DNA from 4 places in the Streptomyces sp. NPDC003691 genome. Region 1 is predicted to be linked to each of the others. Evidence: riboswitches for the same ligand, from Rfam matches in the RefSeq annotation. Region 1 holds a riboswitch; each other region holds the start of a gene.

Evidence for each region. Region 1 has a riboswitch for cyclic di-AMP ahead of ACWDR0_RS27455 (M23 family metallopeptidase). Riboswitches for the same ligand answer to the same signal wherever they lie in the genome.
Region 2: linked by a shared signal. The riboswitch ahead of ACWDR0_RS14120 (transglycosylase family protein) and the one ahead of ACWDR0_RS27455 (M23 family metallopeptidase) in region 1 are both predicted to bind cyclic di-AMP.
Region 3: linked by a shared signal. The riboswitch ahead of ACWDR0_RS20805 (C40 family peptidase) and the one ahead of ACWDR0_RS27455 (M23 family metallopeptidase) in region 1 are both predicted to bind cyclic di-AMP.
Region 4: linked by a shared signal. The riboswitch ahead of ACWDR0_RS05660 (M23 family metallopeptidase) and the one ahead of ACWDR0_RS27455 (M23 family metallopeptidase) in region 1 are both predicted to bind cyclic di-AMP.

What each region holds. Positions count from the first base shown of each region.
Region 1 is NZ_JBSFNQ010000077.1:85-7,035, forward strand. It holds gene ACWDR0_RS27450 (SGNH/GDSL hydrolase family protein) at 1-781, opposite strand, end outside; gene ACWDR0_RS27455 (M23 family metallopeptidase) at 959-1,957, opposite strand; cyclic di-AMP (ydaO/yuaA leader) riboswitch at 1,963-2,112, opposite strand; gene ACWDR0_RS27460 (tyrosine-protein phosphatase) at 2,561-3,373, shown strand; gene ACWDR0_RS27465 (DUF6126 family protein) at 3,540-3,719, opposite strand; gene ACWDR0_RS27470 (XRE family transcriptional regulator) at 3,819-4,418, opposite strand; gene ACWDR0_RS27475 (aspartate aminotransferase family protein) at 4,537-5,952, opposite strand; gene dxs (1-deoxy-D-xylulose-5-phosphate synthase) at 5,949-6,951, opposite strand, start outside.
Region 2 is NZ_JBSFNQ010000023.1:48,833-55,783, forward strand. It holds gene ACWDR0_RS14110 (FtsB family cell division protein) at 1-342, opposite strand, end outside; gene eno (phosphopyruvate hydratase) at 489-1,775, opposite strand; gene ACWDR0_RS14120 (transglycosylase family protein) at 2,224-2,928, opposite strand; cyclic di-AMP (ydaO/yuaA leader) riboswitch at 2,932-3,109, opposite strand; gene ACWDR0_RS14125 (transglycosylase family protein) at 3,398-4,408, opposite strand; gene ACWDR0_RS14130 (cytochrome P450 family protein) at 4,504-5,802, opposite strand; gene ACWDR0_RS14135 (nucleoside triphosphate pyrophosphohydrolase) at 6,287-6,951, opposite strand, start outside.
Region 3 is NZ_JBSFNQ010000043.1:63,409-70,359, reverse strand. It holds gene ACWDR0_RS20825 (adenosylmethionine--8-amino-7-oxononanoate transaminase) at 1-1,006, opposite strand, end outside; gene bioB (biotin synthase BioB) at 999-2,327, opposite strand; gene ACWDR0_RS20815 (8-amino-7-oxononanoate synthase) at 2,554-3,717, shown strand; gene ACWDR0_RS20810 (ATP-binding protein) at 4,240-4,695, shown strand; gene ACWDR0_RS20805 (C40 family peptidase) at 4,863-5,342, opposite strand; cyclic di-AMP (ydaO/yuaA leader) riboswitch at 5,346-5,506, opposite strand; gene ACWDR0_RS20800 (hypothetical protein) at 5,855-6,175, opposite strand; gene ACWDR0_RS20795 (ATP-dependent Clp protease proteolytic subunit) at 6,172-6,831, opposite strand.
Region 4 is NZ_JBSFNQ010000007.1:94,215-101,165, reverse strand. It holds gene ACWDR0_RS05675 (DNA gyrase/topoisomerase IV subunit A) at 1-449, opposite strand, end outside; gene ACWDR0_RS05670 (M16 family metallopeptidase) at 703-2,073, shown strand; gene ACWDR0_RS05665 (M16 family metallopeptidase) at 2,070-3,467, shown strand; cyclic di-AMP (ydaO/yuaA leader) riboswitch at 3,745-3,907, shown strand; gene ACWDR0_RS05660 (M23 family metallopeptidase) at 3,921-4,742, shown strand; gene ACWDR0_RS05655 (GntR family transcriptional regulator) at 5,111-5,824, shown strand; gene ACWDR0_RS05650 (HPr family phosphocarrier protein) at 6,152-6,433, opposite strand; gene ACWDR0_RS05645 (bifunctional acetate--CoA ligase family protein/GNAT family N-acetyltransferase) at 6,644-6,951, shown strand, end outside.

The DNA.
Region 1 (6,951 bases):
GCAGATCGGGCCGCTTGGCCTCCACATGGTCGCCCGAGCTCTCGCCGCGCAGCCGCCGGCCGATCCACGGCACGAGGTACTCCCGCGCCCACTGCACATCGTCGCGCCGTACTTCGAGGGTGCCCCGCACCGGCGGGGGCGGCCACGGCTGGTCCGGGTCGGCCGGTACCGGCAGCCCCAGGACCTGGGCGGCCCGCAGCGCGACCCGGGTGTGCCCCTCGGCCGACAGATGGAGCCGGTCGGGGTCCCAGGCCCGGCGGTCCTGCACGGTGCGCAGGGACCACAGGTCGAGCACCGGGCAGTCGTAGCGGTCGGCGATCGCCCGGACATGCGCCGTATACGTGGCGATCTTGCCGCGCAGATGGCGCAGCACCGGCACGTCACGGGTGTCGAATCCGGTGGTCACCATGACCGTGCCGACGGCGCCGGTCAGTTCGGCGACGGCGCGTTCGAAGCGCTCCGCCACATCGTCCGGGTCGCTGCCGGGCCGGATGATGTCATTGCCCCCGGCACAGAACGACACCAGGTCCGGGGCGAGTTCCTTCGCCCTGGGCACCTGCTCCTCGACGATCTGGTCGAGGAGTCTGCCGCGTACGGCGAGATTGGCGTACCGGAAGGTGTGCTCCGGTCTGCGGTCGGCGAGCAGGACCGCGAAGCGGTCCGCCCAGCCGAGGTACGCCCCGTCGGGCCCGGGGTCCCCCACGCCCTCGGTGAAACTGTCACCGATCGCCGCGTACGACCCGATTCCGCCTTGGTCATATGTTCTCGAATCGTCTGCCACGGATTCATCCTCTCTCCGCGGATGTGACCTACGCGACCGTAGGGAGGGGTTGACGGACCGTGATCTATCACACCGTGATCCCCGCGGCGGGTGGGAATACGCGGAAATCCCCCGCAACACCGGGGTGTCGCGGGGGATTTCGGAGTGCCGGGGTGCCCCGGCCGCGGTCCTGACGGATCAGAGGGAGACGCCGTGGCTGCGCAGATGCGCGACGGGGTCGATATCGGAGCCGTAGGACGGTCCGGTGCGGACCTCCAGGTGCAGATGCGGGCCGCTGGAGTTGCCGGTCGAGCCGGAGAGGCCGATCTGCTGTCCGCCGGTGACCGTCTGGCCCGCGGAGACGGAGAGGGAGGAGAGGTGGGCGTACTGCGAGTAGGTGCCGTCGGTGTGCTGGACGACGACCTCGTTGCCGTACGCGCCGGCCCAGCCCGCGGAGACGACCGTGCCGGGGCCGATCGACCGGACGGAGGTGCCGGTGGGCACCGCGAAGTCGACACCGGTGTGGTAGCCGCTGGACCACATGGCGCCGGAGACCCGGTACTGGGTGGTGACCTGGGCACCGGCCAGCGGGGCGGCCCAGGCGCCGGAGGCGGTCTCGGCGGCGGGCGCCGGCTCGGACTCGGCGGCCGCGGGGGCCGCCTTCTCCGCGGGAGCCGGAGCGGCCTTCTCGGCGGGGGCCGGGGCGGCGGCGCGGGACTCGGTGCGCGAGGCGCGCTCGGCCGGAGCCTCTTCCGTGCCCGTGTCCGTGTCCGTGCTCTTGTCCTTGTTCTCGTTCCCGGCCGGGGCGGCGGGGGCGGCCTCGCCGTCCAGGGCCAGCTTCAGGCCGGGGTGGATCAGGGACGGGTCGTCGCCGACCGCGGTCCGGTTGTCCGCGTACAGCTGCTGCCAGCCGCCCTCGACGCCCTGCTCGAAGGCGATCTTGGACAGATGGTCGCCGGTGACCACGGTGTACACGGCGGATCCGGCGGGCTTCGCGGCCGCGGGCTGCGCGGCGGCGGTTGCCGGAGCGGCCGCGACGGCGGCGGCCGGGGCCGCGGGAGCGGTCCGTTCGGCGGCGTGGGCGCCGGTGGCCCCCATCAGAGGCAGGGCGATGGCGGCTCCGCCGGTACCGGCGGCCACGATTCCACGAGTGATGACCGTCGACTTGGGACGGCGGTGCTTACCCTTTCCGGGCATGGCGCGTTTCCTCTCCGGCGCCTGCGAGGTGAGCTGTCGGGTTCGGGCGGGAGGTGCCCGGTCGCGCACGGCGACTTCACCCCGAGCCGGCCGGTCTCCCGGTCGGCGGACTACCTGGGTCCCCCGCTCCTGCCACGTGCTTCGGGTGATGGTTCCGGACGGTGGCAGGATTCGGCGGTCCGACCGGAGTGCGGTGACCGTAAACCGGCCATGACGACGGGAACAAGCCATACCTCGGCTCAGTGGGCGTCACCGATCTTGGGGCCCGGCGGAGCCGGTGACCCTCCGTGGGCACCACCCCGTCAACTCCCGCGGGGCACCCGGATACCCCTCCGGGCCCGCTCCGGGGCCACCGCCACACACCGTCACGATTGTGATCCTGCTCATGAGTGTCCCCCATCTCCCAACGAGACAGGGCAAGTTCCAATGAAGCGAGCATGTAGTGGCATGAGAGACATTACGGACAGATGGCAAGGGTTTGCCGTAACCGGCGGAAGGTCACGGCCGACAGAATGATTGCCTGAGGAATCGATGTCGTATCGTCGGCTTTACGCCACCGTCGGCGACCGGCGCCGGCGGCTGTGACTCCACAGGGAGCCAGTAGTGACGCAGCAGGTGCCGCAGGTCCCGTCGACCGAGCCCGAACTCGCGGGGATCCGCAATTTCCGCGATGTGGGCGGGCTGCCGACGGCCGACGGCCGGGCGGTGCGGTACGGACGGCTCTACCGCAGCGGCCATCTGGCCCATGCCACCGAAAGCGACACCGCCTTCCTGACCACGCTGGGGCTGCACACCGTCTTCGACTTCCGGAACGCGGCCGATATCCGGCTGGAGGGCCCCGACGTGGCCCTGCCCGGCGTGCGGAACCTGAACCTCCCGCTGAGCGACCCGGCGGACGGCGCCGAGTTCTGGCAGGTCGTCCGGCAGGGCCGGCTGGAGCGTCTGCGGTCGATGCTGGCGGAGGGCCGGGGGGCGCAGCGGATGGTGGAGGCGTACCGGTCGATCATCTCCGGGCGGACGGCCGAGCACAGCCGGGTGCTCCACGCCATCGCCGGGGACAGTGTCCCCGCGCTGATGCACTGCGCGGCGGGGAAGGACCGGGCGGGGCTGTCCGTCGCGGTGACCCTGCTGGCGGTCGGGGTGGAGCGGGACGCCGTCGAGGCGGACTATCTGAAGTCGAACGATCCGCACCGCCGCTACCGGGTGAGCCGGGCCGATGACGCGCCCGAGGGGATGTCGCCCGAGGTGATGGAGCTGCTGAGCCCGCTGTTCGACGCGCGCTCGGAGTATCTGCACGCGGCCTTCGAGACGGTCGACACGCTCTGGGGCGGCACCGAGCACTATCTCTCCGAGGGGCTCGGCCTCTCCGGCGCGACCCGGGAGAAGCTGCGGGAGAGGCTGCTCGGCACGGAGTGACCGGGAGCACCGGCCGCGCGGGCCGGGGTGCCGCCCCGGGAACCGGGCGCCGGAGCCGCGGCGCGCCCGGGCCGGACCGGCCCGGATCCGCCGGTACGGGGCCGGGGGCGGCACGGACCGGGGGCGGTACGGGGCCGGTCGGCCGGCCCCGCCCCCGGAGGGGCCGTTACTTCGCCCCGACCTCGAAGAGGAGGTAGAGGAAGCCGGCGAAGACATGGCCGACCACCAGATAGGCGAAGAGCCGGATCCAGATGCCCTTCGGGAACTTGCCCTCTTCGTTCCTGGCGGCCTTGGCGCCGCCGGAGGGGGCCGGGGTGCCTTCGGACGCGGTGGGGTTCTCGACCATGACGGCCTCTGCTTTCTCCGGCGCGGGCGCCGGGTTTCCTCCGGCACGGGGCCGGATCGCATCTGCACGGACGGGGAGGCGCCGCGGGGGCGCCCGGCCTCAGAAGTGCGGATGGAAGATGTCGGGGCTCTGGAGCAGCGTGTGGACGAAGATCATCTCGGCGCCGTCGCGGGTGGCGGCGGCGATCCGGTGCGGGGTCAGCGAGTCGTAGTGGGCGCTGTCGCCGGGGCCCAGCTCGTGGACGGTGTCGCCGAGGCCGAGCCGGACCCGGCCGTCCAGGACGTAGAGCCACTCCTCGCCGGGGTGCTGGCGGACCAGCTCGCCCTGGGCGCCGTACGGCACGATCAGGCGGAGCGTCTGCATGGCCCGTCCCGGGCTGCCGACCTGGTGGTACGTCCAGCCGTCGGCCTGGGAGGGCTCCCGGCTGCCGGCCCGGATCACGGGGTCGTGTTCGGGCGCGGACTCGCCGAGCAGCTCGGCGACTGTCGTACCGTAGATCCTGGCGAGGCCGAGCAGCATCGGCAGCGAGGGCTGCCTGCGGCCGGTCTCCAGCCGGGACAGATGCGCGGGCGACAGTCCGGCGCGGTGCGCGGCGGCCTCCAGCGTGAGCCCGCGGCGGCGGCGCAGGTCGCGCAGCCGGGGTGCCACGTCCGGCAGGGCGTCGGGCGCCTCCCCGGTGGCGGAACCGCCGGGCGCCATGGATCGGGGGTCCGGGGGATGGCCCCCGGGAGGACTCTGCATAGGTCCATTGCGCCAGGAAAATGCCTCCGAGGCAAGTTTCTTGCCCCAGAGGCAAAAACTCCCCGATCGTATGATCTCAGCGCTGGGTCACTGCCTGCTTGACCAGCGTCTTTCCAAAGTCCCAGAGCAGTCCGCCCCCGGCGTGGGCCTCGTCCATGACCGCGGTGAAGGCGGTGACAAAGCGGTCGACCTCCGGCTCCCCGATGGTCAGCGGCGGGATCAGTTTGATCACTTCCAGATGGTCTCCGGAGACCTGGGTGAGGATCCGGTGCCGGTGGAGCAGCGGAGCCACCACGATCTGGGCGAAGAGTCCCTTGCGGGCCGCCTGGAGCATCGCCCAGCGGCCGCGCAGGGCCAGTGAGCGGGGGCGGCCGAACTCGATGCCGGTCATCAGCCCCCGGCCGCGTACCTCGTGGAGGAGTTCGTACCGGTCGACCAGGGCACCGAGGCGGCTGCGGAGCAGGTCGCCGGTGGTCCGGGCGCGGGCGACCAGGCCCTCGTCCTCGATCACCGAGAGGACCGCGAGCCCGGCGGCCATGGCCTGGGCGTTGGAGCCGAAGCTGGCGGAGTGCACCAGCACCCGGTCCATCGAGGAGTAGACCTTCTGGAAGATCCAGTCCCTGCCGAGGGTGGCGCCGACCGGCACATAGCCGCCGGAGAGCGCCTTGGCCACACAGACGAGGTCCGGTTCCACCCCCGGTTCGTGCTGGTAGGCGTAGAAGTCCCCGGTCCGGCCGAGCCCGGTCTGGACCTCGTCGGCGATCAGCAGGGCCTTGTGCCGGTGGAGCAGCTCCTGGGCGGCGGGCAGGTAGCCCGGCGGTGCCTCGTGGACGCCTTTTCCCTGGATGGGCTCCACCACCAGGGCCGCCACATCGCCCCGGGCCAGCTCGCGCTCCAGGGCCGCCAGATCGCCGAGAGGGACGGCGGTGTCCGGCAGCAGGGGGGCGAAGCCGTCGCGGAAGCCGGATTCGCCGTTGACGGAGAGGGAGCCCGCGGTCAGTCCGTGGAAGGCGTGGTCGCAGTAGAGGACCCTCGGCCGTCCGGTGGCGTACCGGGCGAACTTCAGGGCGGTCTCCACCGCCTCCGTACCGCTGTTGGAGAAGAACACCCGCTCCAGATGGGGGCTGTACGCCAGCAGCCGCTCGGCGAGCAGTCCGGGCAGCGGCGGGCAGTCGAAGCGGGTGAGGTCGGCGAGGGAGGCGTCGACGACGTCGTGCAGCGCCTTGCGGACGACGGGGTGGTGGCGGCCCACGCCCATCACCCCGAAGCCGGCGAGCATATCCAGGTACTCGTTGCCCTCGGCGTCCCAGAAGTACGCGCCCTCGGCCCGTTCGTAGGTGCGGTCGAAGCCGATGGTGCGCAGCATCCGCGGCAGCTGGGGGTTGAGGTGGCGGGCGTGCAGGGCGTACCGCTCGCCGCCGCGTTCGGCCAGCAGTCCGGCGAGGTCGAAGCCGCCTCCGGGGGCGGCGGGCCGGTGCGGCGGTGGGGTCATGGTGCGGTCTCCTCCTTGGCTTCTGCGATGTCCTCGGCTGCCTCGGGTTCCTCGGCTGCTTCGGCTTCCCCGGCCGCTTCGGCTTCCTTCACCGCCAGTACGGCGCTGATCCGGCCGGCGATCTCCACCGGGGTGAGTCCGATATCGGCGAGCACCTCGCCACGTTTGGCGTGAGCGAGGAACTGCTCGGGAATGCCGTACGTCCGCACCGGGACATCGACGCCCGCGTCGCGCAGGGCCTGGGCGATCGCCGCGCCGACGCCCGCGCTGCGGCAGTTGTCCTCGACGACGGCGACCATCCGGTGGCCCGCGGCCAGCGGTACCAGTGACTCGTCGACGGGCTTCACCCAGCGGGGGTCGACGACCGTACAGCCGGTGCCCCGGGCGGCGAGGAGGTCGGCGGCCCCCAGACAGACGGGGGCGAGGGCGCCGACGGAGACCAGCAGCACGTCCCGGGTGCCGGTGGCGGGCTCCCGCAGGACGTCGGTGCCGCCGATCCGGGCGACCGCGTCGATCCGGGGTCCGGCGGTCTCCTTGGGGAAGCGGAGCACGGTGGGCGCGTCGTCGACGCCGACGGCCTCCCGCAGCTGCTCCCGGAGCTGGCGGGCGTCGCGGGGCGCGGCGATCCGCAGCCCGGGGACGACCTGGAGGACGGACAGGTCCCACATGCCGTTGTGGGAGGCGCCGTCCGTGCCGGTGACGCCCGCCCGGTCCAGGACGAAGGTGACACCGCAGCGGTGCAGCGCGACATCCATCAGGACCTGGTCGAAGGCCCGGTTGAGGAAGGTGGCGTAGACGGCGACGACGGGGTGCAGTCCGGCGGTGGCCAGACCGGCGGCCGAAGCGGCCGCGTGCTGTTCGGCGATGCCGACGTCCCAGACCCGGCCGGGGAAGCGTTCGGCGAACCGGGTGAGGCCCACCGGATGGAGCATGGCCGCGGTCACGGCCACCACATCGGGCCGTTCCTCGCCCAGTTCCAGCAGGGCGTCGCCGAAGACC
Region 2 (6,951 bases), on a different contig from region 1:
CAGATGCTCCCGGGCCAGCTTCCTGATGTACATATCGTCCTGGAGCCGGGCCTTCTCGTCCCGGAGCTTCTCGACCTGCTCCTCGGCTTCCTTCCGCCGGTCCTGCTGCTCGGCGATCTCACCGCGCTGGGAGACGTACTGGCGCATGGGGTAGGCGAGGGCGACGACCAGGGAGCAGACGATCAGGGCGAGGAAGGCGGCCCGGCCGGTGAGCCGGGAGCGGCGGGCCTGCCGCTTGTTCTGGGAGCGGTAGACCCGGGCGGCCGTCTGCTCGCCGAGCAGACGCAGCCGGGTCGCCGTGGAGAACCGGTCGCCGCCGGATCCGGCACTCTTCCGGGCCATGCCGTCCGCCTCCCCTGCTCCGCGTATACGTGCACACGTCCCCGGACACGGTACGGGACCGCGGCCGGGGACGTGGCGCACGACGGGCGGCTACCGGCCCGGTTCGCCTGCGGAGGCGCACCGGGCGGCAGCCGGCCGTGCGGGGATCAGCCCTTGAAGCGGGGGAAGGCGCTGCGGCCCGCGTAGACGGCGGCGTCGTCGAGGATCTCCTCGATACGGAGCAGCTGGTTGTACTTGGCGACGCGCTCGGAACGGGCCGGGGCGCCGGTCTTGATCTGACCGCAGTTGGTGGCGACCGCCAGGTCGGCGATGGTGACGTCCTCGGTCTCGCCGGAGCGGTGCGACATCATGCACTTGAAGCCGTTGCGCTGGGCCAGCTCCACCGCGTCCAGGGTCTCGGTCAGCGAACCGATCTGGTTGACCTTGACCAGCAGGGCGTTGGCGGAGCCCTCCTCGATACCGCGGCCCAGACGCTCCGGGTTGGTGACGAAGAGGTCGTCGCCGACGATCTGGACCTTGGAGCCCAGCTTGTCGGTGAGGGCCTTCCAGCCCTCCCAGTCGTCCTCGAACAGCGGGTCCTCGATGGAGACCAGCGGGTAGGCGGCGACCAGCTCCTCGTAGTACGAGGTCAGCTCGGCGGCGGAGAGGGCCTTGCCCTCGAAGTGGTACGCGCCGTCCTTGTAGAACTCGGAGGCGGCGACGTCGAGCGCGAGCGCGATGTCCTGGCCGGGGGTGTAGCCGGCCTCCTTGATGGCCTCCAGGATCAGGTCCAGGGCCTCGCGGTTGGAGCCGAGGTTCGGGGCGAAGCCGCCCTCGTCGCCGAGGCCGGTGGAGAGGCCGCGGCCCTTCAGCACCTTCTTGAGGGTGTGGTAGACCTCGGTGCCCCAGCGCAGCGCCTCGGAGAAGGACTCCGCGCCGATCGGGGCGATCATGAACTCCTGGATGTCGACGTTGGAGTCCGCGTGGGAGCCGCCGTTGAGGATGTTCATCATCGGAACGGGCAGCAGGTGCGCGTTCGGGCCGCCGAGGTAGCGGAAGAGCGGCAGGTCGGAGGCCTCGGAGGCGGCGTGCGCCACGGCGAGGGAGACACCGAGGATGGCGTTGGCGCCCAGCGACGACTTGTCGGGGGTCGCGTCCAGGTCGAACATCGCCTGGTCGATCAGGCGCTGCTCGGTGGCGTCGTAGCCGACCAGCTCGGGGCCGATCTGCTCGATGACGGCGAGGACGGCCTTCTCGACGCCCTTGCCGAGGTAGCGGTTCGGGTCCCCGTCGCGCAGCTCCAGGGCCTCGAAGGCGCCGGTGGAGGCTCCGGAGGGCACGGCGGCGCGGCCGGTGCTCCCGTCGTCGAGGCCGACCTCGACCTCGACCGTGGGGTTGCCCCGGGAGTCGAGGATTTCCCGGGCTACGACGACGTCGATGGACGGCACGAGCATCTCCTTCTGGGATGTGACGCGTGGGGTGCGGGTCTCTTGGGCCTTGCGCCAAGAGCCTAACCGGACGGGGGGCGTCGGCCCGCCGATGCCCGCCCCCTGGGACGAAAAAGAGTGCGAAGAACTGCGGTGGTGGGCAAAAGCCGCTTACCTACCGATGAGTAAGGGTTCTCACCTGCGCCTCCGTTCGCTCAGACGGGTGCACGGAGGTGTTTTCCCGGGGCCGTACGGAGCAGTCGGCGGGGGCAGCAGGAACCCCGGACCGGCGCGTACGGGGGAAGCGCGCCGGCCCGGGGTGCGGGGGGTCGGACCCGTGGGGGGTGGACCGCAGGGGGGAGCCGCGGTCCGGGTCCTGGAGGGGCCGATTCCGGGGAGGACCGGCCCGGGTCCGGGCGGCCGGGCGCGGGCCGCCCCCTCAGGGAGCGGCCGGCCCGGGATCCGGACGGCGGGGTCAGCTCAGGTCGAGCAGCTGGCCCGGGAAGATGACGTCGGCGTCGTCGACGATGTCCTTGTTCAGCTCGAACAGCTTCTGCCAGCCGCCCTCGACCTGCTCGGCGTCGGCGATCCTGCTCAGCGTGTCGCCGGCCTTGACCTCGTACTCGCCGTCGCCCTTCTCGAAGCCCTTGGCCGGGGCCTGGGACTTCACCGGGGCCGGGGCCGCGGCGCGCTCGGAGCGGGTGGTCGGGGCCTCGGCACGCTCCTGCTTCGGCTGCGCGGGCTGGGCCTGCTGCTTCGGCTGCTCCTGCTTCGCGGGGGCCTGCTCGGCGGCGGCACCACCGTACGGGGTGTTCGAGAGGCCGACACCGCACTTCGGCCAGGCGCCCTTGCCCTGGCCCGCGAGGGTCTTCTCGGCGATCGCGATCTGCTGGGCCTTGGAGGCCAGGTGCGCGTTCGAGGCGTACTGGGTGCCACCGAAGGCGGCCCACGTCGAGCTGGAGAACTGGAGGCCGCCGTAGTAGCCGTTGCCGGTGTTGATGGACCAGTTGCCGCCGGACTCGCACTGGGCGACCTTGTCCCACTCGGCGGCCGTGGCGGCGGAGGCGGAGGTGGCGCCCATGATCGGGGCGGCGATGGCGGCGGTGGTGATGCCGGCGAAGGCGGCGAAGCGGGCGGCCTTGGACGGGCGGCGGTGCTTGCCCTTGCTGGAAAACAGCATGGTGGATCTCCTCACCGACGCCTGCGAGGTGAGCTGTCGGGTTCGGGCGCAGTGAGTGCCCGGCCGTACGGCTCGCGTCGTACGGCTTCACCCCAAGCCGGGTGTCCACCGCCCTCACGGGCAGCGGACGGGACCGGCACAAACCTGGGTCCCCCGCTCCTGCCTTCGGCGCTCTCGCGACGACTGTTCCCCCCGACCGACGGCAGGATTCGGCGTGACGGTCAGCGGTGCCCGCTTTGGCGAGCGGTCCAGACCGTAGTCACAGGCGTCCCGGTTCTTCAAAGACGGAACATCAGGGTCAAAACGCCCATCCCGCCCCTCCGGAAACAGGTATTTCCGCAGGTGACACACGGAATGCAGGATTCCGGAAGAGCGGGGGCAACGCCCGGAGCGAAGAGACTCATGTCTCACTTACACAGAAACGGACATATGCCAGCAAAATAGGGCGTCAGTTTCGGTGCCCCGGGGGCTACTTCGCCTGGAGATCAAGGCTCTGGCCAGGCAGGATGAGGTCGGGATCAGTACCGACGACCTCCTTGTTGGCCTCATAGAGCGCCGGCCAGCCGCCGGGGACCTTCTTCTCCTCGGCGATAGCCCAGAGATTGTCGCCGGAGCGGACCGTGTAGCTGCCGTCGGCCTGCCCGGCTTCACCCGTACCGTCCGCACTGCCGGTCTTGGCCGGAATGCCCGTACCGCCCTGATCGCCCTGGTTCAGGGCATCGGTACGGACCTCCTCGCCGGACCGGGAGGTGCGGTCGGGGCCGGAGGCGCGGGACGGGTCGACCGTGTCCACGCCCGGGGTCCCGGGGTCCTTCGGGGCGCCCGTGCCGGTACCGGCCGTACCCGACGGGGCCGCCGGGGCGGTCTCGTCGGCCGCGGGGGCGCCGCGGTGCTTGCCGGTGCCGTCGGCGGCGGGCTTGCCCGGCGCCTCCTTCTTCTCCACCGGCCCGGCGGGCGGGGTGACGGAGCTGCCCGGCACCTTCTCCCCGGCCTTCGGGGGGTCGGCCGGGGCGTCACCCTTCGCCGCGTCCGTACGTCCGGCGGCCGGACCGCCGGGCACCGGGTCGGCGCCGCCCGGGCCGGCCGTGGCGTCCGGGGAGCCCGCGGCCGCGCCGAGACCCGACACCGTCCCGCAGGACGGCCACGCCTTGGCGCCCTCGGCGGCGAGCACCTTCTCCGCCACGGCTATCTGCTGCGAGCGGCTGGCCAGGTCGGGGCGGTCGGCGTAGGACTTGCCGCCGTACGCCACCCAGGTCTCCAGGGAGAGCTGGAGCCCGCCGTAGTAGCCGTTGCCGTTGTTGACGGTCCACTGACCTGCGCTCTCGCATTCCGCGACCCGGTCCCAGGCCGCGGAATCAGCGGCGGATGCCGAGGTGGCGCCGAGGAGCGGGATCGCGATCGCGGACCCCGTCACCCCCGCTGCGACGACCAGGGCCGGTGCCTGTCGAGGACGGCGATGTCGACCATTCCCGGAGAGCATGCGGTGCTGCCTTTCGCGTGACGGCTGAGACGGGGGTGAACGTAGCCGCACTCGAACGCTTGTCACAAGTCGATGCAGCGGAGATCACGCGAGGATCACGAATATGACGATGCGTCATTTCCGGTCGGTGTGAACTCCACCGGAAGGGTGCGCAGTCCACGCATGATCAGGCCGCCGCGCCAGCGCAAATCGTGATGATCCACCGCCTGCCGCAGGTCGGGAAGGCGGCGCAACAGGGTCGCGATCGCGGTCTGTCCCTCCAGCCGGGCCAGCGGCGCACCCAGGCAGTAATGGATGCCGTGCCCGTATCCGAGGTGCTGATTGTCACGCCGCGCGAGGTCCAGAACATCCGGCCCGTCGAAGCGCTCCGGGTCCCGGTCGGCCGCCGCCAGCACCACGAGCACCGGATCGCCCGCCGCGATCTCCCGGCCGCCGATGGCCAGCGGCTCCCTGGCGTACCGCCAGGTCGCCATCTCCACCGGGCCGTCGTAGCGCAGCAGCTCCTCCACGGCCGTCGCCAGCAGCGCGGTCTCCCCCGCGGCGAGGGACTCCTGGAGCCGTGCCCGCTGCTCCGGATGGCGCAGCAGCGCGTGGACCCCGTTGCCGATCAGGTTGATGGTCGTCTCGAAACCGGCGAAGAGGAGTACGAAGCACATCGCGACCACCTCGTTCTCGGTGAGGTGCTCGCCGTGGTCGCTGGCCCGGATCAGACCGGAGATCAGATCGTCGTCGGTGTCCTCGGCGCCGAGGTGCTCCCGCTTGCGGTGGATCAGCTCGGCGAGATAGCCGCGGATCCGCTTCACGGCACGGGCCACACCGCCGCGCGGGCCGCCGCCGTGACGGATCATCATGCCCGCCCAGTCCCGGAGGTCGTCCTGGTCCTCCGGCGGCACCCCGAGCAGATCGCAGATCGCGTAGATCGGCAGCGGGAACGCGAACTCGTGGATCAGGTCCGCGCTGCCGCGGGCCGCGAAGCCGTCGATCAGCCGGTCGGTCAGCTCCTGCACCCGCGGCTCGAAGGCGGCGACCCGGCGCGGGGTGAACGCCTTCGTCACGAGCCGGCGGAGCCGGGTGTGGTCCGGCGGGTCGATGTTCAGCAGATGCGTCATCAGCCCGGCGCTGCGCTCGCCCGGGATCCCGGTCTTCCCGCGGGCGTGCGCGGGCTCGTCGTGATGCACCGGGTTCTTGGAGAGCCGCGCGTCGGCGAGCGCCTGGCGGGCGTCGGCGTACCGGGTCACCAGCCAGGCGTCGACCCCGCTGGGGAGGGTGGTGCGGTGCACGGGGGCGTGGGTGCGGAGCCAGGCGTAGGCGGGGTACGGGTCGGTGGCGAACTCCCAGGTGAAGAGTTCGGGCCGGTCCCCTTCGGGGGGACGGGAGGGGGGATGGGCGCTCACCCCCCGACGCTATCCCCTGCGGGGCGCGTGGGGCGGTCCGGGGCCTTGCGCCCCGGGGCCCTGGGTGTTCCCGAGCCCCCGGGGTGTCCCGCCCATTCCAAGGGGCTTGGGACCATGCGCCCAGGGGCGCGGGGAACTGCGCGAACGGCCCACGACGGCCCGCGGCCGACGGTCTCTCCGCAACCCCTACGGTCTCCCCCGCGGGGGAGAGCCGCCTTCGCCGTACGGCGAAGAGAGACCGTTGCCGGTCCGGCCGTTTCGTCGGCCGCGCGCCGCCTGTGGCTTGTCGCGCAGTTCCCCGCGCCCCTGGGTACTTCTCCTCAAGCCTTCTCGCAGAAGGCGGGAGCCCCAGGTGTCCCGGCCCGGGGCCATCGGCAGGAGACGGGCACTCCGGGCGGCCCTGCCCGGGGCCATCGGCAGGGGCGGGCGCTCCGGGGCCGGGGCCCGGGGGACTCCGGGCCCGGGCCCGGCGAGGGGGGCGGGGCTACTGCGGGAGGGATTCCCGGGTGCGGATGGTGGTGTGGTAGGTGCGGGCCGCTGCCCGCAAGGCGGCTTCCGGGTCCACGCCCTCCGCCTCCGCCGCGACCGCGAGGGCGAGCAGCTCGTACCCCACGCCCTCACCCCTCGGCAGCGGGACGTCCAGCCCCGCGACCCGGACCCGGGACGCCAGCTTCGCCGCCAGCGCCAGGCCCGGCTGGCCGAGGGGGATGCCGTCGGTGACGGAGCCCCGGTGCTTCTCCTCCGCCTTGGTGCGGAGCCAGATCCGCCGTACGTCCTCCGGCGTCTCCGCCTCCTCGTCGCCGAAGACGTGCGGATGCCGGTGGACCAGCTTCGCCACGATCGTCGCGGCGACATCGTCGACGGAGAACGGCTCCGCCGGGTCCTCCTCGGCGATCCGGGCGTGGAAGACGACCTGGAGCAGTACGTCGCCCAGCTCCTCCCGCAGCTCGTCGCGGTCGCCGCCCTCGATCGCCTCGACCAGCTCGTACGCCTCCTCGATGGCGTACTTGGCGAGGTCCCGGTGCGTCGGCACGGACGACCACGGGCACTCCACCCGGATCCGGTCCATGACCTGGACCAGGTCGAGGAGCCGGGCGCCGGGCAGATCGTAGGAGCCGGGCAGCAGCTCCAGATCGGGCATCCCGCCGC
Region 3 (6,951 bases), on a different contig from region 1:
GCAGCAGTCCGACGGAGGCGTCCGCGACCGCGGCGGCCAGCGGATTGGCCATGAACGTCGGGCCGTGCGCCAGTACCGGGAACTCGCCGCGGGAGATGCCGTCGGCGACCTCCGGAGTGCACAGGGTCGCCGCCATCGAGAGATAGCCGCCGGTGAGCGCCTTGCCCAGGCACATCACATCGGGTGAGACGCCCGCGTGTTCGGCGGCGAACAGTGTCCCGGTACGGCCGAAGCCGGTGGCGATCTCGTCGAAGACCAGCAGTACGCCGTGCTCGTCGCAGGCTTCGCGCAGCACGCGCAGATAGGCGGGGGAGTGGAACCGCATCCCGCCCGCGTTCTGTACCACCGGCTCCACGACGACCGCGGCCGTCTCGTGCGCGTGGCGGGCCACGGTGTCCCGCAGATGGGCGGCGTACGTCTCGTCGTACGCGTCGAATCCGGGCGGCGGCGCGTCGGCGAAGATCTGCTCCGGCAGCGCACCCGACCAGAGCTGGTGCATCCCGCCGTCGGGATCGCACACCGACATCGGCTGCCAGGTGTCGCCGTGGTAGCCGCCGCGCCAGGTCAGCAGCCGCTGTTTGGCGGGGCGGCCGGCCGAGCGCCAGTACTGGAGGCACATTTTCACCGCGACCTCGACGGAGACCGAGCCCGAATCGCTGAAGAAGACGTGCCGCAGCGGTTCCGGGGTGATCTCCACCAGCCGGGCGGCGAGCCGTACGGCGGGCTCGTGGGTGAGCCCGCCGAACATCACATGGCTCATCCGGTCCAGCTGGCCGCGCGCGGCCTCGTTGAGGACCGGGTGGTTGTAGCCGTGCAGCGCCGACCACCAGGACGACATGCCGTCGATCAGCTCGTCCCGGCCGTGGACGGGTTCGGCGAGGCGCAGCCGCACCCCGGACGCCGAGGCGACGACCAGGGGATCGGTACGGCCCGGCATGGGCGCGTACGGATGCCAGACGTGCGCCCGGTCGAGCGCCAGCAGCTCCCGGACGGGCAGTTCAGGCATTGGGCGCCACCTCGGTACCCGCGCCCCGGCGGCGTACCGTCACCAGATCCGTGCGCGGTACGGCACCGGGGGCCGGCCGGTCCGTACCGGCGTCCGGGGGGCTCCCCGCGGCCGCACCGGCCGCCGCGGGTACGCCGCAGCCTGCACCGGCCCCTGCCCCTGCACCGGCCCCGGCTTCCGCGCCGTGGCCGCAGACCGCACCGCACGCGGAACCGCAGCCGGAGCCGCAGCCCGAGCCGGTGTCCCCGGCCGGGCCGCATCCGGAGCCCGCGGTCGCGCCCCCGGCCTGCTGCGAGCCGCAGCCCGAGCGCCCGTCGGACCGGTGCGCGGGCAGCGTCGTCGTACCGGCGCCCTCCACCTCGAAGCCCGCGTCCGCGATCATGTCCAGATCGGCCCGGCCGGCCTGTCCCTCACTGGTGAGGTAGTCGCCGAGGAAAATGGAGTTGGCCAGGTGCAGCGCCAGCGGCTGGAGGGTCCGCAGATGGACCTCGCGGCCGCCCGCGATCCGTACCTCCACGTCCGGGCAGACGAACCGCACCATCGCCAGGATCCGCAGACAGCGCTGCGGGGTGAGGTTCCACTCCTTCGCCAGGGGCGTGCCCTCGAAGGGGATCAGGAAGTTCACCGGGACCGAGTCGGGGTCCAGCTCGCGCAGCGCGAAGACGACGTCGACGAGGTCCTCGTCGGTCTCGCCCATTCCGGCGATCAGCCCGGAGCAGGCCGAGAGACCTGCCGTCTGCGCCTGCCGCACGGTGTCCACCCGGTCCGCGTAGGTGTGGGTGGTGGTGATCTCCCCGTACGTCGACTCCGAGGTGTTGAGGTTGTGGTTGTACGCGTCGGCGCCCGCTTCGCGCAGCCGGTCCGCCTGGCCCGCCGAGAGCAGACCGAGACAGGCGCAGACCTCGACGCCCTCGTTGCCCTCCTTGATGGCCTCGATGGTGCGCGACACCCGGTCCACGTCGCGGTCCGTCGGACCGCGCCCGCTCGCCACCAGACAGACCCGCTTGGCGCCGCCCGCGACCCCGGCGGCCGCGGCCTGCGACGCCTCCTCCGGCTTCAGCCAGGTGTACTTGAGGATGCCTGCGGTCGAGCCGAGCCGCTGCGAGCAGTACGAGCAGTCCTCGGGACAGAGCCCGGACTTGAGATTGACCAGATAGTTGAGTTTCACCCGGCGGCCGAACCACTGACGGCGCACCCGGCCCGCCGCGGCCACCACGTCGAGCACGTCGTCGTCGGAGGTCGCCAGTACCGCCAGCGCCTCGTCCCGGGTCGGCGGCTCGCGCCGCAGCCCCTTCTCCACCAGTCTGCCGAGAAGCTCCATGGCGCCGATCCTGGCCTAAGGAGCTGTCCGCGGGAAAGTCGGAATCTCACAACAGACCTTCGGCGAAGTGTGTGCATGACCACATGTGGAGCGGGAGCGCACCCGGTTAGCCTCTGTGCGCTGCCTACAAAAGCACCGGCGCGGGACAGAGCCGCCACCGGTCGCCGGCCACGCCGCCGTAGCAGCCTGAGCAGCCGGACGAGAAGAAGCGGGGGAGCACACCACCATGCCCGAGGACCCCTTCGGCTGGCTCGACGAGGAATCCGCGCGCCGGGAGCGCGCCGGGCTGACCCGGACGCTCCGGCCCCGCGCCGCCGGTTCCGCGCTGCTCGATCTCGCGGGCAACGACTATCTGGGGCTGAGCCGCCATCCCGGGGTCACCGCCGCGGCCGCGGCCGCCGCCCACCACTGGGGCGCGGGCTCCACCGGCTCCCGGCTGGTCACGGGGAGCACCGAGCTGCATGCCGACTTCGAGCGCGAACTGGCCGCCTACTGCGGCTTCGAGGCGGCGCTCGTGCTGGCGTCCGGATATGCGGCGAACCTGGCCGCCGTCACGGCGCTGAGCGGGCGCGGCGCGCTGATCGTCTCGGACGCGGCCAACCATGCGTCCATCGTCGACGGCTGCCGGCTGGCGCGGGCGGAGACCGAGATCGCCGCCCACGGCGAGCCGTCCGCCGTACGGAAGATCCTCGACGCCCGTCCCGGGCAGCGGGCGCTGGTCGTCACCGACTCGGTCTTCTCGGTCGACGGCGACGCGGCGCCTCTCGCCGAGCTGGCCCGGATCGCGGCCGGGCGGGGCGCCGGGCTTCTGGTGGACGACGCGCACGGCCTCGGCGTGCTCGGCGAGGGCGGTCGCGGCACCCCGTACGCCGCCGGGATCGCGGGCGCGCCGGGCGTGGTGGCCACGGTCACGCTCTCCAAATCGCTGGGCAGCCAGGGCGGTGCCGTGCTGGGCCCGGCCCGGGTCGTCCGCCATCTGGTGAACACCGCCCGGACGTTCATCTTCGACACCGGACTGGCCCCGGCGGCGGTCGGCGCGGCCCGGGAGTCCCTGCGGATCCTGGCGCGCGAGCCGGAGCGCGCGGCGCGGGTGCGGGCGGCCGCCAGAGCCCTGCACGGCGGACTGACGGCGGCGGGTCTGACGGCCGCCCGGCCGGACGCGGCCGTGGTGTCGGTACGGGCGCCCTCACCCGAGGCCGCCGTGGGCTGGGCGGCGGACTGCCGCTCGGCCGGGCTTCTGGTGGGCTGCTTCCGGCCGCCGTCCGTGCCCGACGGGATCTCCCGGCTGCGGCTGACGGCCCGTGCGGACCTGACGGACGAACAGCTCGCGGCGGCGGTGGCGACGGTCGTCCGCACGGCCCCGCCGGGCGCGTCCCACCCCGCCCCCTGACCGCCGCGGGGCGGTTCCGGCCCGGCCTGCTGCGGCCCGCTCCGGTCCGTTGGACTCCGGGCTGTGAGACTCCGGGCCGGAGCGGGACGTACGGGAACCGGCCGAGGACGGGTCCGGGTGGCGGGCCGCGCCCCGACGGCCCCGCCGCCCGCCCGCGCCGGATGTGCCCAGGGCCGGAACCGGCCGGGCACGGGGCCGCCGTCGGGCCGGGAACGCCCGGAGGCTCCGGCCCGCCGGAGGGAGACGGCAGAGGGCGCCGAGCCCGGCCGGAGCGCCTGCCCGGCCCGGCCGGAGGCCGGTCCCGTCCAGCCGGAGGGTAGACAAAGCGCCCCGGCATGGCTAAAAACGGTCTTGCGTTGCAGAGTTCACCGCTTCGGGCGACTGTTGTCCGCAGATCTTGGCGGATCGTGCCTGCGGCGGGAGGATGGGGAAGTCCGGCGCTCAGCGCGAGCCGTGGCCGTCCGCGCATGCCTCCGCTTCGACTCGGACAGCACGGCCGCGGGTGGAAAGGACGGCGTCGCCATGGCAGATCTCCTGGAGAGCTCGATCACCCTGCCGAGCGACCCGGCCTCGGTGTCGGTGGCGCGCAGACATGTGACGGGCGTACTCGCCGAGTGGGGGCTGCCCGAGGAGTCGGACGCCCTGGACACCGTCCGGCTGATCGTCTCGGAGCTGACCACCAACGCGGTCCAGCACACCTTCGGCCAGTCGCCCACCTTCACCGTGACCCTGCTGCTGGAGCGGGACGAGGAACTGCGGATCGGGGTGACGGACAGCCATCCGCGCTGGCCGCAGCGGCTGCCCGCGGCCGTCCGCCAGGACAACGGGCGGGGCATGGTCATCGTGCGCAGCCTCACCGCCCACAGCGGCGGCCGGCTGACGGTGACTCCGACGCCGGAGGGCGGCAAGACGGTCTGGAGCGCCCTGCCGTGGAACCCGTCCGCCGCCGCACCCCCGACTGGCCCCGGCCGACCCTGAGCGGCCGCTCCGGCAGGGGCCCGGAGGCAGGACCGGGGTTTCAGCCGCGGGGATCCGGGCCGGGTGCCCCCGCGGACCGTACCGCGGTGCCGGGGGCGGGTGACGGACGGCCGGGGGCCCGGGACGTCCGTCCCGGGCCCCCGGCACCGCCTCGGCTCTGCCGGCCGTCAGCGAACCCTGCCGTACGAGATGCTCTTGCTCCAGATCTTGTCCAGCTTCACCCAGGACCCCTTCTTGGGCGAGTGCCAGATCTTGCCCTTTCCGGCGTAGATGCCCACGTGGTAGACACCCCCGCCGCCGTGGAAGAACACCAGGTCGCCCGCCTTCCGCGACTTCGCGGAGATCTTGCGGGTCTTGTTGTACTGCTGCTGAGCGGTCCGCGGGAGCTTCTTGCCCGCCTTCTTGAACGAGTAGACCGTCAGTCCCGAGCAGTCGAACCGGGACGGGCCCGCCGCGCCGTACTTGTACGGAGCCCCCTTCTTGGACGCGGCGACCTTCAGAGCCTTCCCCGCGTGCGCCGTGGCAGCGGCCTGTGCCTCGGGCGTACCGCCCGGCACCAGCATCGTGGCGCCGAGTGCCGCGACGGTCAGAGCGGACACCGCGCCCGCCCGGCCGAGCAGGGACGGGACGTTTTTCTGCGCATTCATGCGCAACCCTTCGTCAGCCGCCTGTGAAGGATGACCTGTCGGGTTCGGGCGGACGAAGGTGCCCGGCCGCTGACGCGGCTTCACCCCGAGGAACCTCCGGATCGATCGCTCCGGCTGTTCCGTACTGCCTGGGTCCTCCACTCCTGCCGATGCACTTCTGTCGACCAGTAGTCCGGAACGGCGGCAGGACTCGGCGTCCGCCCGGACCGCCCCGCCGAGGTGACGGGGGCTTGTCGTCCCAGGGATCTTGACCCACCGACTGCCGGATTTCGAAGTCAAAACGGCGATATGTGAGTTTCAACACGAATGCGCCGTTCGTATGAACACGCCCTGGCTCGACGCCCGGAAAGGGCGGCCACAGGGCCCCGTACCAGCGCGGGAGTAGGACTTTCCGCTAGAGGGATCGTCGTTCCGTCGCAACTCGACGGTAGGTGTTACCGCGGGTTCGGCTCCACCGATTGAGGGAGGTGATATCCCACTCGAACGGCGGTTGACGAGTGGACGGCGAACCGTCAGCGCGGAGTGCCGGGTGGAATCGTGACCCGTAATGTCCGCCTTTCGCCGTCCAGGACGCGCAGTGCGTGGGCAAGCGTGGCGTTGTGCAGCTCGCTCTCCCCGCGCCGGTGCATCAGGGTCAGCGCGTCCCGGAGTTCGGCGGACCGGCTCACCAGGGCCTGGGCCGCGCGCAGCGCGCCGTAGGTGTGCTCGGAGCGGGTGGGGTTGATCCGGCCGACCAGATCGGCGACGGCGAGATAGGCGTCGATCAGCTCGGCCTCGGCGCGGGTCAGCGCGGGGAGCGGCGGCTGTTCGGGCCGCGGTGCCGCCGGCGTCACCGCGGGCCGCCGGCGGGCGCGCCCGCGGTTCCCCGGGCCTTGCGGCTGCCGATCACATGGTCCACGAGTCCGTACTCCCTGGCGCCCGCCGCGTCGAGAAACAGGTCCCGCTCCAGATCGGCCGCGACCCGGTCCCGCTCCCGGCCCGTGTACCCGGCCAGCAGATCCACCGTCAGTGCGCGCACCCGCAGCAGTTCCCGCGCCTCGATCTCCAGATCGGACGGCGTGCCCCGCACCGGTTCGTCCAGCGCGGGCTGGCGGAGCGCCACCCGGGCGCCCGGAAGGGCCATCCGCTTGCCCGGGGTCCCGGCCGCCAGCAGCAGTGCCGCGGCCGCCGCGACCTGTCCGAGGCAGGTGGTTTCCACCTCGCAGGTCACCGCCTGCATCGTGTCGTGAATCGCCAGCATCGCGCTCGGGGAGCCGCCGGGGGAGTTGAGGTAGAGGGCGATGTCCCGGTCGGGGTCGGCGTATTCGAGATACAGGAACTGGGCGATCACGTCATTGGCCGCGGTGTCGTCCACCGGGGTGCCGAGGAAGACGATCCGCTCCTCCAGCAGCTTGCTGTACGGGTCGAGGGTGCGGGTGCCCCGCGAGGTGCGCTCGGTGAACTGCGGCAGCACGTAGCGGGCGGCGGGGCGGGCGACGGGGCGGTTCATGACGTACCTCTCCTCGGGCCTGGGCGGGCGGCGGCCACCGGCCCGCATCCGTAAAAAATGTACAGGACGTACAGAGTGAAGATGGTGGCCGAGCGACTGGAAGGAGAGGTGAAGTGCCAG
Region 4 (6,951 bases), on a different contig from region 1:
TCGATGGACTCGGTCATCAGCGACGTCGCGTCGGCCATCCGGCACTCGGTGTACCGCATCGCGGCCGGCGGGTCGTCGTTGCCGAGGGAACCGAAGTTGCCGTGGCCGTCGACCAGGGGCAGCCGCATGGAGAACGGCTGCGCCATCCGCACCAGCGCGTCGTAGATCGACTGGTCGCCGTGGGGGTGGAGCCGGCCCATGACCTCGCCGACCACCCGGGCGCACTTCACATAGCCGCGGTCCGGGCGCAGCCCCATCTCGTTCATCTGGTAGACGATCCGGCGCTGCACCGGCTTCATACCGTCGCGGGCGTCCGGCAGGGCGCGGGAGTAGATGACGGAGTACGCATACTCGAGGAAGGAGCCCTGCATCTCGTCGACGACGTCGATGTCGAGGATCCGCTCCTCGAAATCATCGGGCGGCGGGGTTTTGGTGCTGCGGCGGGCCATCGCGGCTCCTGCTCCTTCACGACCGGGTCGGCATCTGATGCCGACCATTGTGGACCGTGGCACCGACAACCCCGACCACCACCCGGCGAACACGCCCGCGCCGGGGCGCCCGCCGGCCCGCCCGCCGACCGCGACTTCGCCCAGCGCGAACTATCCGGCAAGCCGGAACTTCGCCAGTCGTCAGCCCGCTTGCATACAGTGGCAGTCCTGGGGGATCAGTAGCATCTTCGCGATCGAAGGGACGTACATGCCCATGGGTCACACGGCCACAGCGCAGGCCGGTTCCGGCGGCCTGACAGCGACGGAGCACCGCCTGGCCAACGGCCTGCGCGTGGTGCTCTCAGAGGACCACCTGACCCCGGTCGCCGCGGTCTGTCTCTGGTACGACGTGGGCTCGCGCCACGAGGTGAAGGGCCGCACCGGCCTCGCCCACCTCTTCGAGCACCTGATGTTCCAGGGCTCGAAGCAGGTCCAGGGGAACGGCCACTTCGAACTGGTGCAGGGCGCCGGCGGCTCGCTCAACGGCACCACCAGCTTCGAGCGCACGAACTACTTCGAGACCATGCCCACGCACGAGCTGGAGCTGGCGCTCTGGCTGGAGGCCGACCGCATGGGCTCGCTGCTGGCCGCCCTCGACGACGAGTCGATGGAGAACCAGCGCGACGTGGTGAAGAACGAGCGCCGCCAGCGGTACGACAACGTGCCGTACGGCACCGCGTTCGAGAAGCTGACGGCCCTGGCCTACCCCGAGGGCCACCCGTACCACCACACCCCCATCGGCTCGATGGCCGACCTCGACGCGGCGACCCTGGAGGACGCCCGCGCCTTCTTCCGCACCTACTACGCGCCGAACAACGCGGTGCTGTCGGTCGTCGGCGACATCGACCCGGAGCGGACCCTGGCCTGGGTCGAGAAGTACTTCGGCTCCATCCCCGCCCACGACGGCAAGCAGCCGCCGCGCGACGGGACCCTGCCCGAGGTCATGGGGCGGCAGCTCCGCGAGGTCGTCGAGGAGGAGGTGCCCGCCCGCGCCCTGATGGCCGCCTACCGGCTGCCGCACGACGGCACCCGCGAGTGCGACGCGGTCGACGTGGCCCTGACCGTCCTCGGCGGCGGGGAGTCCTCCCGGCTCCACAACCGCCTGGTGCGCCGGGACCAGACCGCCGTCGCGGCCGGCTTCGGCCTGCTGCGGCTGGCCGGTGCCCCGTCGCTGGGCTGGCTGGACGTGAAGACGTCCGGCGGGGTCGAGGTGGCGGAGATCGAGACCGCCGTCGACGAGGAGCTGGCCCGGTTCGCCGCGGACGGCCCGACGGCCGAGGAGATGGAGCGCGCCCAGGCCCAGCTGGAGCGCGAATGGCTGGACCGGCTCGGCACCGTCGCGGGCCGCGCCGACGAACTCTGCCGTTACGCGGTGCTCTTCGGCGACCCCCAGCTGGCCCTGACGGCCGTGCAGCGGGTGCTCTCCGTCACCGCCGACGAGGTCCGCGAGATCGCCGCGGCGCGGCTGCGCCCCGACAACCGCGCGGTGCTGGTGTACGAGCCCGTGCCCGGCGCCGAGGCCGGGGCGGACGCCGACGGCACCAACGAGACCGACCACGACGCAGAAGAGGGTGCGGACCAGTGACCGACGCCGCCGAGCCGCTGACCACGATGGACTTCCACCCCCGGCCCGCGTCCGGGGAGCCCACCCCGTGGGCGTTCCCCGCGCCCGACCGCGGCACCCTCCCCAACGGTCTGACCGTGCTGCGCTGCCACCGCCCCGGCCAGCAGGTCGTGGCCGTGGAGATCAACCTCGACGCCCCGCTCGGCGCCGAGCCCGAGGGCCTCGACGGCATTGCCACGATCATGGCCCGGGCCCTGTCCGAGGGCACCGACAAACGGTCCGCCGAGGAGTTCGCCGCCGAGCTGGAGCGCTGCGGGGCGACCCTTGACTCACACACCGACCACCCCGGTGTCCGGGTCTCCCTGGAGGTGCCGGTCTCCCGGCTGCCCAAGGCCCTCGGGCTGCTCGCCGAGGCGCTGCGCGCCCCCGCGTTCGACGACGGCGAGATCAAACGGCTGGTACGCAACCGGCTGGACGAGATCCCGCACGAGACGGCCAACCCCGGCCGCCGCGCCGCCAAGGAGCTGTACCGCAGCCTCTTCCCGGCCCCGCTGCGGATCTCCCGCCCCCGTCAGGGCACCGAGGAGACCGTGGCACGGATCGACTCCGCCGCCGTCCGGGCCTTCTACGGAGCGCATGTCCGGCCCGCGACCGCCACGGCGGTCGTCGTCGGCGATCTGACCGGCGTCGACCTCGACGCGCTGCTCGCCGAAACCCTCGGTACCTGGCAGGGCGACACCGCGGCGCCCCGCCCGCGGGAGGAGATCACCGCCGACGACACCGGCCGCGTGATCATCGTGGACCGGCCGGGCGCGGTCCAGACCCAGCTGCTGATCGGGCGGATCGGCGCCGACCGGCACGACCGGGTCTGGCCGGCCCAGGTGCTCGGCACCTACTGCCTCGGCGGCACCCTCACCTCCCGGCTGGACCGGGTGCTGCGCGAGGAGAAGGGGTACACGTACGGCGTCCGGGCCTTCGCCCAGGTGCTGTGCTCCGCCCCGGACGGCTCCGGCGCCGCGCTGCTGGGCATCAGCGGCTCGGTCGACACGCCCAACACCGGCCCGGCGCTGGCGGACCTCTGGCAGGTGCTGCGCACCCTCGCCGCCGAGGGCCTCACCGATGCCGAGCGCGATGTCGCCGTACAGAACCTGGTCGGGGTCGCCCCGCTGCGGTACGAGACGGCGGCCTCGGTCGCGGGCACCCTCGCCGACCAGGTGGAGCAGCACCTGCCCGACGGTTTCCAGGGCGAGTTGTACGCCCGGCTGGCGCAGACCGGCACGGTCGAGGCGACGGCCGCGGTCGTCAGCGCGTTCCCCGTCGACCGGCTGGTGACCGTGCTCGTCGGTGACGCCTCGGAGATCGCCGGTCCGGTCCGCGAGCTGGGCATCGGGGACGTGACCGTGGTCAAGGGCTGACGGAGTCTCCCTCAGCCGCTGGGTCCGGAGCGCCGGAGTCCCGGTGCTCCGGAGTTCCGGTGCTTCGTACGGCGTTGGCCGTACGGCGGAGCCCCGGGTGTTGCGCACGTCGCGCGGCGCCCGGGGCTCCGTGCCGTCAGATGTCCGTTTTGGTGGGAAGTTGACCGGCATGGGCTGTGGCATGAACAACAAAGAGGCCTGTTTGTTTGGTGATCGACATGCCGTCCGCCTAGCGTCGGTGCGGCTGTTCGCCGGCAGGCGCCGCAAACCGCGGCACGGACAGCCATCGCCGAGTCCCCGCCGGGCGCGAGCCCTGGGGAGCCGGGGACCCATGTCCCCACCGGGGTGAATCGGAGCCTCCGCAGCCCGCGGAGGAGCCGTAGGAGACCTTCCTCTCTCCGAACCCGTCAGCTAACCCGGTAGGCGAGAAGGAAGGAAAGGACCAGCCTCTTCATGGCGTTTGCCCGATCCAGCGGGAAGCACCGTGGCCCGAGCCGGATGACGCGCCGCAGCGCGAGCATCGCCGGGGCCGCGACCCTCGCCACCACCGGCGTCATCGGCACCCTCGCCGCCCCCGCGTTCGCCGCCGACGGCGACGGCCGGGACCGCGACGCCGACCCGGGCACCCTGAGCGCCGAGGACACGGGCACCCTGCAGATCCTCGCCGCCGAACAGCCGGGGCTCCAGCCGCTCTCCGCGTCCGACTCGCTCTCCGGCCAGGTCGCCGACCAGGCGCACGCCCAGAAGCAGCAGGCCGTGGCCCGCGCCCAGGCGGAGGCCGAGGCCAAGCGCGAGGCGGAGGCCCGGGCGAAGGCGGAGCGGGAGGCCCGGGAGCGCGCGGCCCGCGAGGCCGAGCGCAAGCTGCTCAACACCTACCAGGCCCCCGTCGCCGGTTCGCAGGTCACCACCTCGTACGAGGCGAACAGCGCGCTCTGGTCCTCGGGCACCCACACCGGCATCGACTTCCACGCCTCGATGGGCACCAAGATCGTCTCGGTGGGCGCGGGCACCGTCGTCGAGGCGGGCTGGGGCGGCGCGTACGGCTTCAACGTGGTCATCAAGATGCACGACGGTACGTACACGCAGTACGCGCACCTGTCGTCGGTCTCCGTCTCCGCGGGGCAGACCGTGATGCCCGGCCAGCAGATCGGCCGCGCGGGCTCCACCGGGAACTCCACCGGCGCCCACCTCCACTTCGAGGTCCGCACCGGCGCCGAGTACGGCTCGGACATCGACCCGGTCGCCTATCTGCGCGGCAAGGGCGTCAAGCTCTGACGGCTCCCTTCTCGCCTTCCGAACGCCCCGGCGCCCCGCGCCGGGGCGTCCGGCTTTTCCGGGCCGGGGCGCCACAGGGGCGGTCCCCGGGTGATCCGGGTATCCGGCGAATCCGGTTGGCCGGAAGATATCCACGGTTTATCGGGGGTGTCGGAATATCCGGCCCGCTGGCATAGAGTCGTACGGGAAATGCGGGCGAACGTGTCCCTCGCGTTTGTTCGCGTTCATCGGTGCACCCCGGCGTCCACCGGTGCTCGTCGGCTTCCACCGGTATTCGTCGGTGTTCGTCGGCGTGTGCCGGTGTTCATTGGTGTGCGCTGGTGTGCGTTGGTTCGTCGACACGTCCGGATCACAGCGGAGGTACGGGTATGCGGGTTCCCGCGCAATCGGTCTGCAGGGCGATTCGCGACGACATCGTCTCCGGGGTCTTCCCGCGCGGCGGCCGGCTGACGGAGGAGCAGCTCGCCCGGCGGTACGGGGTCTCCCGGGTACCGGTGCGGGAGGCGCTGCGGACCCTGGAGTCCGAGGGCTTCGTGACCACCCGGCGCCACGCCGGGGCGTGCGTGGCCGAACCGGACGAGCGGGAGGCCGCCGATCTGCTGGAGATCCGGGCCCTGCTGGAGCCGCTGGCGGCCGCCCGGGCCGCCCGGCACCGTACGGCGGGGCATCTGAAAGTACTGCGCGGGCTGGTGCGGCTGGGGCAGGAGCGGGCGGCCCGGGGCAGGGTGGGGGAGCTGCGGTCGCTGGACGACTGGTTCCACGAGACGCTCGCCCAGGCGTCCGCCGCCCCCGGGCTGATCGCCCTGCTGACGCCGCTGCGCCGAAAGATCGCCTGGATGTACGCGGTGGAGCCGGGGTTCCGCCGGCCGGTGGAGTCGTGGGCCGAGCACGGGGCGATCGTGGACGCGGTGGGCCGGCGGGACCCGGAGCGGGCGCGGGCCCTGGCGGCGGTGCACGCGGAGCGCGCGGCGGACGCGCACCGGCTGCGGTTCCCGGTGGGGCACGCGGCGCGCGCCGGGGTGCCGTACGCGGGGGTGGCGCCGGGCGCCGGTGAAGCGGGTTCCGGCAGCCGCCGCGGCTGAGCCCCGCGGCATCCGGCGGCCGCCGCTGAGACCGGCGGTATGCCGGGCCCCGCAACATTCCGTCAACACAAGACGCGATCGCATTTAACACGGCGGCGGTAGAAAGGGCGGGGGAGTTGCTTTTGTTTTCCCGGGCGCCGGGGCGCGTCCTTTTGCCGTTTTCTGTGCCGGATTTCCGGAGCGGATGCGGAGGCCCGTACGGATAGCGGGAAAGCGGTGGGGGCGGGCCGGGGAACAGAACAGGCGCCGATCCCCCGTCGGGGATCAGCGCCTGAATTCACGGGGCCGCGGAAGGCCGCGGCTGCCGGGCGGAGCCGGTGAGTCGGTTCAGACCGTCTCCGGAAGCTCCTCAAGACCCTCGGCGACGAGCTTGGCAAGCTTGTCCAGCGCGGCGTCGGCGCCGTCGGCGTCCGAGGCGAGGACGATCTCCTCGCCACCCTGGGCGCCCAGGCCCAGCACGGCGAGCATGGAGGCCGCGTTGACCGGGGAGCCGTCGGCCTTGGCGATCGTCACCGGAACGCCGGAGGCCGTGGCGGCACGGACGAAGATGGAAGCGGGGCGGGCGTGCAGGCCCTCGGCCCAGCCGACGTTGACGCGGCGCTCAGCCATGGTGTTGCCCTTCACGTTCAGTGGTTGTCTAGACCAGTTCACGGTCAGTGTCTCACGGCGCCCCGGGTGCTCGTGCCGGTCCCGGAGCGGGCCGTGCACCCCAGAGTGCCCCTGTCCGGCGGCCGTCGCGAGCCGTGACCGGGCGGTGGCGCCCGGCGAAGGTCCGGCCGGGCCCGTCGCGCTCCGCGGCCGCGCCGTACGCTTTCTGCCATGCAGACCGAGCGGGACGCCGAGCGGGACGAGAGCGGGGACCCCCGGGGGCCCCGGGACAACGACGGGGGCCGGGGCCGCGGCACCGGGGCGGACCCCGGGGCGCCGGGTCCCGCCGCAGGTGAGGCCGGGTCCGGCGCGGCGGGCGGGGGCGGCGAAGAGGGCCGGGGCGGGGCCGGGGACGGGCACGACTACCCCGACCACTGGGAGGCGGACGTCGTACTGAGGGACGGCGCGACCGCCAGGATCCGGCCGATCACCGCAGCGGACGGCGAGCGTCTGGTGAGCTTCTACGAACAGGTGTCGGA